Regions from separate parts of the uncultured Merdimonas sp. genome, predicted to be linked through region 3. Evidence: predicted binding sites of a transcription regulator. Region 3 holds the regulator's gene; each other region holds the start of a gene.
What was found. Region 3 encodes Rex, which represses fermentation and respiration genes when NADH is low (regulators of the CRP and FNR family bind a similar motif). Its sites were predicted from a motif close to ATTGTTAANTANTTAACAAT; they were not measured.
Positions count from the first base shown of each region.

Region 1: ABGT54_RS03545 (L-lactate dehydrogenase) is a predicted target of Rex. The motif match lies at 1,159-1,178, and genes of this name have one in related genera.
Region 2: gap (type I glyceraldehyde-3-phosphate dehydrogenase) is a predicted target of Rex. The motif match lies at 1,385-1,404, and genes of this name have one in related genera.
Region 4: ABGT54_RS05350 (trans-4-hydroxy-L-proline dehydratase activase) is a predicted target of Rex. The motif match lies at 1,594-1,613, and genes of this name have one in related genera.

Region 1 is NZ_CAWVHE010000003.1:549,198-552,322, reverse strand. Features, by position in the region: gene ABGT54_RS03550 (CoB--CoM heterodisulfide reductase iron-sulfur subunit B family protein) at 1-162, opposite strand, end outside; gene ABGT54_RS03545 (L-lactate dehydrogenase) at 182-1,126, opposite strand; gene ABGT54_RS03540 (5-formyltetrahydrofolate cyclo-ligase) at 1,316-1,876, opposite strand; gene ABGT54_RS03535 (glutaredoxin domain-containing protein) at 1,873-2,136, opposite strand; gene ABGT54_RS03530 (transcriptional repressor) at 2,239-2,646, opposite strand; gene ABGT54_RS03525 (heavy metal-associated domain-containing protein) at 2,661-3,029, opposite strand.
Region 2 is NZ_CAWVHE010000013.1:265,972-269,096, forward strand. Features, by position in the region: gene ABGT54_RS08370 (phosphoglycerate kinase) at 1-223, opposite strand, end outside; gene gap (type I glyceraldehyde-3-phosphate dehydrogenase) at 332-1,345, opposite strand; partial or broken gene ABGT54_RS08380 (histidinol-phosphatase HisJ family protein) at 1,470-2,284, opposite strand; gene mnmA (tRNA 2-thiouridine(34) synthase MnmA) at 2,281-3,125, opposite strand, start outside.
Region 3 is NZ_CAWVHE010000013.1:50,150-53,274, reverse strand. Features, by position in the region: gene ABGT54_RS07255 (NAD(P)H-hydrate dehydratase) at 1-1,503, opposite strand, end outside; gene ABGT54_RS07250 (redox-sensing transcriptional repressor Rex) at 1,681-2,322, opposite strand; gene ABGT54_RS07245 (ABC-F family ATP-binding cassette domain-containing protein) at 2,452-3,125, shown strand, end outside.
Region 4 is NZ_CAWVHE010000011.1:24,142-27,266, reverse strand. Features, by position in the region: gene hypD (trans-4-hydroxy-L-proline dehydratase) at 1-595, opposite strand, end outside; gene ABGT54_RS05350 (trans-4-hydroxy-L-proline dehydratase activase) at 598-1,506, opposite strand; gene ABGT54_RS05345 (hypothetical protein) at 1,755-2,066, shown strand; gene ABGT54_RS05340 (S-layer homology domain-containing protein) at 2,214-3,125, shown strand, end outside.

The sequences.
Region 1 (3,125 bases), on a different contig from region 3:
GGCGATCTCATCGTTCCCCAGAGGGTACACGCCGCCGCAGCACTGCCATTCTTCCAGTTCTTCCAGTTCAAAGCCCAAAACTTTGGCCGAAGCCCGGGCGTAAGCGTCCAGGTCTTCGGCTTTATTTTTCAGCGTACAGCCGGGGTAATAGCTGTATTTCATAGCGTTTCCTCCTCATTTCTTATATCTCAATCTGAGCGATCACATCTTTTAATACCTTGGCGCTGGCCTGCAGTCTCTCTACCTCTTCCTCTGTCAGGTGGATCGGGATCCGTCCCTGCACGCCTTTTGGTCCTACCAGGGTCAGCGTACTTAATGCCACATCCTCAATCCCGTACTCGCCATGCATCATGCTGGAAACAGTTGCTACAGAATCGGATGCCGCAAGGATCAGATTACAAAGTTCACAGACTGCAACAGACACGGCGTAGAAAGTGGCTCCCTTCTTGGCGATCACCTGGCCGCCGGACTTGTGCACATATTCTTCCATTCCCGCTTTATCCAGCTCTTTTAAATCTACCTTATCCTTCATCACCTGATAGTAATCATCCAGGTTCATGCTGGCGATATCAGCGCTGTTCCACGGAACAAAAGAGGAATCCCCGTGTTCTCCGTAAACATAAGCGTGAATATTTTTCTGTGCCACATGGAAATGCTCTGACAGACCGTAACGCAGACGCGCCGTATCCAGAATGGTTCCCGACCCGATGATCTGATTCTCCGGCAGACCGGAGATCTTTGTAAACACATAGGTCAGGATATCCACTGGATTGCTGACAATGATATAGATGGCATCCGGCGCCGCTTTCACGATCTCCGGCGTGATCTCTTTGATGATATTCACGTTCGTCTGTGTCAGTTCGATCCTGGTCTGGCCGGGCTTACGGGCAATCCCGGAAGTGATGATCACAATATCGGATCCTGCCGCATCCTCATAATCTCCTGCTATGATCGAAATCGGATTGCGGAAGCAGGTACCCTGCTTAATATCCATCACTTCCCCTTCCACTTTTTCCTTATTGATGTCAATGAGGACCAGTTCCGACGCAATGTCCTCTCCCGACAGTTTATAGGCGATTGTTGCCCCCACACTTCCTGCTCCAATAATAGTGATCTTACTGCTCATACGTTTCCTTTCCTTTCTTTTGATGAAATAAGATTGATAATTTTTTATCATAATAACATATCGTTAATTATTTGACAAGAAGTGTATTTATCTTTTTTGTTAATTATTTAACTTGATCAATATTAATATGGGGACGGGGGATTTTCAAAAATCCCCCGTCCCCATATTAATATTGATCATTATCTTTGACTATTTTCCTACATGTATCGCGCCTGTTTCTGTAACGATCAGATCCATCTGCTGATCATGTTCTTCCACCGGTATATCGTCTGTCAGGAACAATTCCCTGCAAAGGGCCGCTCTGGTGCAGGCAGTCTGTTCCAGATACCGGTCATAATATCCGCCTCCGTATCCCAGGCGGGCTCCCTGTTCATTACAGGTCAGACATGGGACCAGAGCCAGGTCTATCTCTTCCGGGCGGATCAGTCCGGCTCCCGGCGCCGGTTCCAAAATTCCAAAAGTCCCGGGTGCAAGGTCCTGTAAAGAATGGATCTCATAAACCTGCATCACGCCTTTTTTCTCACAGCGCGGCACGCCCAGCCGTTTTCCCTCCGCCAGCACTTTTTCCAGAAGAGGGCGGGTGTTGATCTCCCCTTCCATCCCCACATAACAGAACACCACTTCTGCCTGTTGGAATTCCGGAAGTTCCGCCGCCAGCATACAGATCCTCTCATCTGCCATCTGATAATAGGCGCCGGAAAGAAATTTTCTTTTCTCTAACAGCTCTTCCCGCAGTCTTTGTTTCTTCATGGCTGCACCTTCTCCAGTACCAGGTCCAGGTCCAGCGTCAGAGTTCCGTCCTCCAGCTGAAAGCATGGGATTCCGATCTTCCCTTCTTTTTTCACTTCATCAAAGAGTGGCTCATGATCTCTGAGTTTCAAAAAACGCTTCAGATTTGCGGTACTGTCTGTCCAGTCCAGATAGATATAAGAAATATTCTTGTCCTTCAGCACTTCTTCTGCATGCACGCAATCGGGACAGGCGTTGGTTCCATACATAATCAGTTTCATCCTATTTTGCCTCCTGCTTTTGTTATCTCATAACAACCCATTTATTGTTTAGCACAAAAGTCCGCATAATACAATAGGAAATGAAAAGAAACTTCCCTGCTGCTACCGGCAGTGATATATAATCTTTGACACTTTCTTTCCAGTGCTTAAATAACCGTACTGTCTGACCCCCTCCCGGATGATCTGGTCCAGCTTTTCTTTTGACAGCCGGCAGATCGTATCATCCTCCAGGATGATCTCGCATCCGCCGTCATTACAGCACCCTTTCCCGCACTCAATCTTGTACAGGTTCTGCCTGCTGATCGCTCCAATCTCTTCCAGTGCGTTGATCATGCGATAAACCGTGGCCACCCCGATCCGTTTGTCCTGTTTCGAAGCCTTGTAATAGATTTCTTTGCAGCTTGCACAGTCATCCTTCAGGATGATATCAATCAGAAGTTTTCTCTGCTTTGTGATACGACATCCATTTTCTTTTAATTGTTCTATGATTTCATCTTTTCTGCTCACCATACCGCCGCCTCATATCAGGAAATGCTGACAACTTCAAATCCCGCTCCTTCTACAGCCTGTTTCAGAACACTCTCATCTACCGCACGGTCGTAAGACACTTCCGCCCGGTTATCTTTCAGGTTTACTTTTGCCGAAACCCCGTCTATCGCGTTAAGCGCACTGGTCACACTGTTCACACAGTTCTGGCAGTGCATGCCTGAAATGCGGATCGTGCGGCGTCCGATCACAGGACCGTCAAGCGTCTTCCTTTTCGGCTTTTTCGGCTTCACGCTGCCGGATCCGCCACCGCAGCATGCCCCCTCTCCTTTGAAATGCTTCAACGATCCCTTCACCGCAAAGATGAGAACGATCAGGATCACCACCATAATAATCGCGTCACCCATCACTATCCCTCCATCCTGTTCCTGTCATTCTATTGATTAGTATATGCTAACTACGGTTAGTATTCAATAACTCCAGGTGGATTTTATTGATATTTT
Region 2 (3,125 bases), 220 kb from region 3:
CCAGGGAAAGTTCCGGAACCGGCTGTCCCTTCGGCTTTCCAAGATGAGAGCACAGAATAATCTTTCCGCCGTCAGCGATCAGCTTTTTGATGGTGGGAAGCGCTGCCACCAGACGGTTTTCGTCTGTGATCTTTCCGTCGATCAGCGGCACATTAAAATCGCATCTTACCAGTACTCGTTTTCCTTTCACATTGATATCATCGACTGATTTTTTATTAAGCATCTTTTTGCCTCCTAAAGCTTATTTTAGAGAAACTTCTGTTTCTCCTTACAAAAAGGGTCCGGCCCACTTAAGACCGGACCCTTACTTGAGTCTTAGCTGATCTCTGAATTATGCTAACTCAGAGAAGTATTTGATCGTTCTTACCATCTGGCTTGTGTAAGAATTCTCATTGTCATACCAGGAAACAACCTGAACCTGTGTGGTTCCGTTGTCAAGCGGCAGTACCATGGTCTGTGTTGCATCGAACAGAGAACCATATCTCATACCAACGATATCGCTGGATACGATCTCATCGGTGTTGTATCCAAAGGACTCGTTGGAAGCAGCCTTCATAGCCTCGTTGATCTGATCTACGGTAACAGTTCCTTCTACAACTGCAGTCAGGATGGTGGTAGATCCGGTCGGGGTCGGAACACGCTGTGCAGCGCCGATAAGCTTGCCGTTCAGTTCCGGGATTACAAGGCCGATTGCCTTTGCAGCGCCTGTGCTGTTAGGAACGATGTTCACAGCAGCTGCACGGGATCTTCTAAGGTCGCCTTTTCTCTGCGGTCCGTCCAGAGTCATCTGGTCGCCGGTGTAAGCGTGAATGGTGCACATGATACCGGTCTTGATCGGAGCCAGGTCATTGAGGGCTTTCGCCATCGGAGCCAGGCAGTTGGTAGTACAGGAAGCTGCAGAAATCACAGTATCCTCCGGTTTCAGTGTGTCGTGGTTTACATTATATACGATCGTTGGCAGGTCATTACCGGCCGGTGCAGAAATAACTACCTTTCTTGCGCCTGCTTTGATGTGTGCAGAAGCTTTTTCTTTGGATGTGTAGAATCCGGTACACTCCAGAACAACGTCAACGCCAATCTCTCCCCAGGGAAGTTCTTCAGCCTTAGCCATTGCATAGATTTTGATTTCTTTGCCGTCTACGATAATAGAATCATCAGTAGCTTCAACTTTATCAGCCAGAGCGTATTTACCCTGGGATGAATCATATTTTAATAAATGTGCAAGCATCTTCGGGGAAGTCAGGTCGTTGATCGCAACTACTTCATACCCCTCTGCTCCAAACATCTGTCTGAATGCAAGACGTCCGATACGTCCGAATCCATTAATCGCTACTTTTACTGCCATGATTAATTCCTCCTAAAGTTTTTTTCTTGATCCCTTCAATTTGTTAAAGAATCATCAACCAAGAATCATTGTACTAAATATGTTTCAAAAATTCAAGTGCTTTTCCCTTTTTTGAATACGGTTTTTACAGGATCTGACGGAAAACCGGTTTTCTTCCTGCAAATTCTGTATAATAGCGGAATCCGCAGCTTTTCAGGATCTCTGATACCTTCCCGTAATCGTAGGCAATGTGCTCCGGCCGGTGCCCGTCGGCTCCTACGGTAAGGATCTCTCCGCCCAGTTCCCGGTATCTTCTTAGCACATCCGGATGGGGATGGGCAAACGGAAGTCCGTACTTGAATCCCGCCATGTTTACTTCGATACCTTTTCCCTTCTCGATCACTGTACGCAGGATCTCATCGATCAGGTCCGCGTATCTGGCATATGAATATTCTTTTTCCCGTTCTTTGCCGTACCGCACCATATAATCCATGTGTCCCAGCACGTCAAAATCCCGGCTGACTTTCACATCCTCCAGCATCTCTTCCAGCGTGATCCGGTAGAATTCCCGGTCCGTCATCTGCCGGAATTCGGGATTGTGTTCCATTCCGTATACAATATCCTCCCGCCGGATGCTGTGCAAAGATCCGATTACAAAATCAAAGGGATACTCTGCCACAAACTCATGATAAAAATCCCCAGATGGGGCTGCAGGCCAAGTTCCACACCGATCCGGACATCGATCCTGTCCCGGTATTTTTCCTGGAGAGGCCTAAGTCCTGCGAAATAGGCTTCCGGCTCAAAGATGTCTTCCGGTCCCCAGGACAGATTGTCTTTGTCATAATGATCGGTAAAACAGATCATTTCCAGACCTTTTGAGATTGCCCCGCGGATCATTTCTTCCGGGGTTGCCTGAGAATCATGGGAAAAATTGGTGTGCATGTGAACGTCTGCTCTCATCTTGCTTCCTCCTTCACAATCGTTCCTCCGCCCAGCACATAGTCTCCGTCATACAGCACCAGCGCCTGGCCGGGCGTCACTGCCCGCTGCGGTTCTTCAAACGTACAGAGGATCTCGTCTTCTCCGGTTTTTTCTGCAAGACACCAGGCTCCTTTATGGTTATAACGGATCTTTGCCCAGACTCTTTTTTTCTCCGTAAGGTCAGGAACCGACATAAAATTGATCCGTCTGGCTCTTACCATCGTGGTCATGGATTCTTCTGCGCTTCCGATCACAACCTCGTTGGTCCCGGGGCGGATCTCCAGTACAAAGACCGGATGTCCAAGCGCAAGTCCCAGACCTTTTCTCTGGCCTACGGTATAATGGATAATGCCCCTGTGGGTTCCCACTACCGTACCGTCTGACAGCACAAAATTTCCCGGAAGGCTTCCCGCCTCGGTCCGGTCTTCAATAAAGGACGCATAATCTCCATCCGGCACGAAACAGATGTCCTGACTGTCCGGCTTATCTGCCACCAGAAGCCCCATTTCTTTTGCCGCCTGCCGGATCTGATCCTTGGTATAATCCCCCACCGGCATCAGCGTGGACGCCAGCTGATCCTGGGTCAGGCTGTAAAGCGCATAGGTCTGATCCTTGGCTCCTGTGGCCGATGTCTTCAGCGTGTAACGGCCGTTTTCCAGCCGGCAGATCCTGGCATAATGACCGGTAGCAATAAAATCTGCGCCAATCTGCCTGCTCCTTTCCAGAAGCGATTCCCATTTCACATAACGATTGCAGGCAATGCAGGGGTTTGGCGTCCGTCCGTGAAGATACTCCTCCACAAAATAATCTATGACATGTG
Region 3 (3,125 bases):
TTCCTGTGGTTTTTCCCCGCTGATTTCCATGAATGCGAAACTGATATACTCCAGCAGATCTCTTGCCAGAACACTGTAAACGCCTTTTGCTTCTCTGGCCAGATCTCCGGACCTTCCGTGGAGATATACGCCAAGACAGGCGGCGTTCCCAGGTGTCTGATGCTGAGCCATAAGCCCTGCGATGATGCCGGCAAGCACATCTCCTGCTCCTGCTTTTGCCATGGCGCAATTACCGCTCCTGTTGAAAAACAGCCCCTGATCAGGGACGCCGGTCAGTGTCCGCGCATCTTTCAGAACGCAGACCACTGCATGCTCTTTTACGAACGATTTTAAAAGAGAGATCCGGTGTTCCTTTAAGTCTTCCACCGTTGTATTAAGCAGCCTGGACATTTCCTTCATGTGAGGAGTCAGCACTGCGGTTTTTCCGGATAGACAGCGAAAAGACTCCGGATGTGCGGATAACAGATTCAGCCCGTCTGCATCAATCACAAAAGGCCCTTTTCCGGATTCCAGCGTGGTCCTTAGAAGTTCCAGAGAAGTCATAGAGGTTCCAAGCCCGGACCCGATACAGACTGTATCTGCCCATTGTAACAGCTCCGTCAGATCCTGCCGGTCAAATTCGCGATAAGTACAAAGGATCGCCTCCGGCACTGCGGATTGAAGGATCTGCCGGTTTTCTTCGGCTGTATAGATCTTGATCAGACCGGCGCCGCTTAAATACGCGGCCATGGCATTCAGATACGCGGCCCCGGACATTCCCCTGCTTCCTGCAATGACCAGAAGTTTCCCAAAATCCCCTTTGTTGGCATCTTCCGGACGGGCAGGCAGCATTTTCTGATAGTCGCAAAGATCCGGGAGGAAAATCCCGTCCGCACACAGCTGACTGGTGGAGATCCCGATATCTGTTACAAATATCTTGCCTGTATAAGAACGGCCGGGAGAAAGGAAGAGCCCGGTTTTCCTTTTCTGAAATGTTATGGTAATGTCCGCCAAAAAAGCAATCCCCATTACCATACCGGTATCTGCGGATATCCCGGAAGGAATATCGATGGCAACCTTCAGGCCGGAAGATTCGTTCATCTGGCGGAGAACTTCCCGGCAATCCCCCTGAATCTCCCGGTTCAGCCCCACGCCGAAGACGGCGTCAATGACGGTGCTGTAATTACCCGGAACATACCCATCTCTGACCGGGATCCCGGTCTGATCAAGAGCCGCCATCTGAAATTCGGTTTCCCGGGTGCAATGCTTTCGATTTCCCACCATGCAGACCGTTGGGGAATATCCTTTTTCAGCCAGCAGTCTCGCAATGGCGAAACCGTCTCCGCCGTTATTTCCGGATCCGCAGACAATACAGGGCGCATCCAGAGAAATACGCTCTTCTTCCATAACCTGTATACAGGACTGTGCCGCCCGTTCCATCAGTTCCAGCGCGGTCACATCTGTATGTTCGATCGTAAAACGATCCGCCTGCTGCATTTGTGTTCCGGTTAAGAGATAATCCATCGCCGCGTTCCCTCCTGTTGATTGTATATGCTTTACCGGCTTTGTTTGTTCCGCTTCCGCAACAGACAGAGAATCCGGACTTTGTCCCCGGTCTCTGTTCATGATTAACGGATACAAATAAGAGCGTGTAAAAGCGGACCATAAAAATATGGCGGCTGTTACACGCTTCTTTTTTGACTATTTGTGTTCTTCTTTATATCTGCTGATGTTATAAGATAACTGCATCAGGCTTTCGGACAGATGTACATTCTCTACAATGACATTGTCCGGCAGATTCAAGTCTGTATGTGCGAAATTCCAGATCGCGCGTACGCCGTTGTCTACCAGGAGGTTGGCTACCTCAATCGCTTTTTCTTTCGGGATCGTAAGAACTCCGATCTCCACTTCGTTATTCTGGATAAAGGACTTCAGTTCGTCCATCATGCGTACCGGGACTCCACGGATCGACACGCCTTCGAGCCTGGGATTCACATCAAAGATTCCCTTCAGGATAAATCCCCGCTTTTCAAAAGCAGTATAATTCGCAAGAGCCTGTCCCAGATTTCCTGCTCCGATGATGATGATATTGTGATCTTCCTCCAGGCCCAGGATCTTTCCAATCTCGGTATACAGATACTTTACATTATAGCCATATCCCTGTTGACCAAAGCCGCCGAAATTGTTAAGATCCTGCCGGATCTGGGATGCGGTCACCTTCATGCGCTTGCTAAGATCGCCGGATGATATGCGCTCTACTCCGTTTTCCAAAAGTTCTCCCAAATATCTATAATATCTTGGCAGCCGTCTGATCACTGCCCGAGAAATCCCTCTGTCTTCCACTTGCCTTCACCTTCCATGTTGTTTAATCTCACAAATTATTATATAGAATTGTATTTGCAAAGTCAAACTTTTAGTTGTATTTTGTCTTTTTTTCGTTATAATGGAAACGGATATAATAAGGAGGAAATTATGATATTAGCATGTCATAAAATCAATAAATCATTCGGGGATCACGTCATAGTAAAGGACGGCTCATTCCACATGGAAGATCATGAAAAGGCCGCCCTGATCGGTCCTAATGGCGCCGGAAAATCAACGCTTCTGAAAATGATCGTGGGGGAACTTCCTTCCGACGGCGGCGAAGTGATCCTGACAAAAGGAAAAACTTTAGGATACCTGGCGCAGCACCAGGAAATGCAGAGTGGAAATACCATATACGAAGAAGTAAAGCTTGCCAAAGCAGATATTATTGCAATGGAACAAAAGATCCGCAGCATCGAACAAACGCTGGATACTCTCACGGGCGAAGCGCTTTCTTCCACACTGGAAGCTTATAACCGCCTTACTTCCGAGTTTGAAAGACAAAACGGATATGCCTGTGAAAGTGAGATTGCAGGTGTTCTGAAAGGACTCGGTTTTGCAGAAGAGGAATTTGGAAAAACGGTAGATACCCTGTCCGGCGGTCAGAAAACCCGTGTTTCCCTGGGGAAACTGCTTCTTACGAACCCGGATATCCTGCTTCTGGACGAGCCTACCAACCATCTGGATCTTTCTTCTATCGCCTGGCTGGAAACTTATCTTCTGAATTATCACGGCGCGGTCCTGATCGTTTCTCATGACCGTTATTTTCTGAACCGCGTAGT
Region 4 (3,125 bases), on a different contig from region 3:
TGTTCAGAGCTTCCGGATCGTTGATATAATCCAGCTCATCCATGGTCTTTTTAATCTTCTCTTTATAATCCATGTATCCGGTAGTAAATACCTGTTCTCCACCACAGGTGTGTCCCGGTCCTCTCTGCTCCATGAACTCAGTAAACATACCTGCATGGTAGCACTCCTGCCACTCCGGAGTCATTCTGGAGAGCAGTTTTTCTCTCATACTTCTTCCTGTCCAGTAAGGAATGATCTCCTCTCTCTGGAGCTTGCGGTCTTCCTCTGTAGTCTTAAAGGACACCAGTTCTCTTTCGCTCATAACAATCATATCTTCTTCGCTGTGGCAGCAAAGCTCCGGGAATGTAGGAGAAGCCTGGGGATCTTTACCTTTTTCTCCCACAATCAGTTCTCCGTCTCCAAGATACAGTGTCTTTTTGGAGAAATACTCTTTCAGAGTCATAGCTCTCATGACCGGAATGGAATACTTTCCGTCATTTGCCCTGTAGAAATCTGTCTCAATCTTCGCCCGCTCCAGATCAATGTGAACCGGTGTGTTGACACTGATCTCTCTCAACTTCTGAATTCTTTCATTCATACCGCGTAATGTTCCCATGTTTACCCTCCTATTTTGGTGTTTTTGAATCCTGCGTCCACGAACAGGGAAACAAATGCTTCCATTTCTTCTCTGTCCGGTGCATGCAGGTTGGTTCCTTTATATTCCATATCCAGCTTCCGGTACTTGCCGCTTCCGGTATCGTGGTAAGGCAGCAGATTGACCTGTGCCGGATGAATATCATGTTCCTGAAGGAAAGCGATGGTCTCCTTCATGTTCTGCTCGTTCCCGTTGACCTCTTTGATCGTGGGAATGCGGATGTAGATCCTTGCCCCGTCATGAGCCAGACGGACCAGATTCTCCAGAATCAGTTTGTTGTCTGTTCCCATATATTCTTTATGAAGCTTCGGATCCATCACCTTTACGTCATATAGAAAAGTGTCCACATAAGGGAGGATCTTTTCAAACTTCTCATATGGAACGTATCCGCAGGTGTCGATGGTAAGCGTCACATCCTGACGTTTCAGCTCCTTTGCCACTGCCAGAATATAATCCATATCCATAGTCATCACTTCGCCGCCGGAAAGGGTGACGCCTCCGCCGGACTCTTCGTAAAACATCTGATCTTTCATCAGCTCTTTTACCAGTTCTTTTACCGTGTATTCTCTGCCGATGATCTCCCGCACCCCTGCCGGGCAGAAGTTCTCACACTTGCCGCAGAGCGTACATTTTTCCGTATCCAGTACCGGGCGGGCGTCCTCCATCCGTACCGCCCCGGCAGGACAGACCGCAGCACAGGCGCCGCAGCCCACACATTTTTCCCTGTCCACCTGCATCTCTCTCTCAAAACGCTGTGTCTCCGGATTATGACACCAGGTGCACTTTAACGGACATCCCTTAAAAAAAACGGTGGTGCGTATCCCATCTCCATCGTGGATTGAAAATTTCTGTATATTGGTTATGTTTTTCATCACACACTCCTGTGAAATTTTTGTACAAACCGTAGTTTGAACTTCAGTTTGAACTTTAGTCTAATCTGTTTGTCTTAAATCTACCCCAATGTTATAAATTTGTCAATAGGCAGGAGTACCAGAAAAACAAACTCTTTTTAGGGCAAATTTCCTATACCCCTTTTCTTTCCCTTTGCATTCCGCGCAAAAAGGGTTATAATCTTCTACCGGGGCTTTTCCCAGACCATTCACTCTAAGGAGACTTTGACATGACCTATTTGCTGACCGCTATCGCAGTCAATCTGTGTATGACGTTTCTGATGCGGTATTCCAAACACCACAACGGCAACCGCTACGCCTTGAATATCTGGAATTATATTACCGGGGCGCTGATCAGTTTTCTGATGCTGCAGGATAAGACTTTGGTCCTGAAAGGAGATCTGATCTCTCTTGGCGCAGGGATCCTCAACGGCGCCGGATTTGTGGCTGCCCTGACTCTGCTCCAGATCAGCATCCGCAGAAACGGCGCTCCCCTCACCACAACGTTTCACCGGCTGGGGATCCTGATCAATCTTCTGTAAACCACAGCGCCTGTCTATAGAGTTTCTCTATAGACAGGCGCTTTTATTATAATTTTGAATCATTCTGTCTCCCTGTTTTCTGATATTCTGTAAATAGGATAAAATTCCGGCAACCAAAACAGGATACCAGTAAAAAGGAGGACATGTATGAACACAAGAAAAGACTGGAAAAAATTATTGGTGCTTCCGGCTTTGGCCGCGCTCTCACTGTCGGCAACCGCAAACGCCGAGGAAGCGCCCGCTACGGATCCCGGCGTGTCCACATCTGAGATTGCAGTGGATGCAGCTCATTTCCCCGATGAAGTATTCCGGGGATACATTTCTTCACAGATCGACCTGGATGCAAGCGGAACGCTCTCCCAGACAGAGATCGACAGCGTTGATACCATTGATTTTCTCTGGGGAGAATACTATGTAACAGATCTTACCGGGATCGAGTATTTTACTTCTCTGGAAACTCTGGAGTGCTGCTACACTGCCATCACCAGCCTGGACGTAAGCCAGTTCCCGAAGCTTACCCGGCTCAACTGCTCTGACACCGGCATTACCAGCCTGGACGTAAGCAACAACCCGGAGCTTAGTTATCTGGAATGTACCTACACGGGCCTGACTGCTCTGGACGTAAGTAAGAATCCAAAGCTTACCGAACTTCACTGTTATGAAACGGATATCGCTGCTCTGGATGTATCCGCCAATCCGGCTCTGGTGCGTCTGGACTGCAACAACACCAACATAAGTCAGCTGGACGTTACGAAAAATCCGGCGCTCTTTGCTCTGAACTGCGAGAATACACAGGTGGCAGCTCTGGACTTAAGCCAGAATTCCGAACTCTATGAAGTCTATGTCACCAACACACCGATGACCGAGATCGATGTTACAAACAATCCGGATCTGGTACACATCCGGGTATCCGGCACCGGCATTACCGAGCTGGATCTTAGCCAGAACCCTGTACTTGCAGCCCTCTACTGCTCTGACACAGACATCCGGGAGCTGGATCTTAGCAACAATCCGCAAATGTTCGAGATCTACTGCTACAATACGCAGATTGAATCCCTG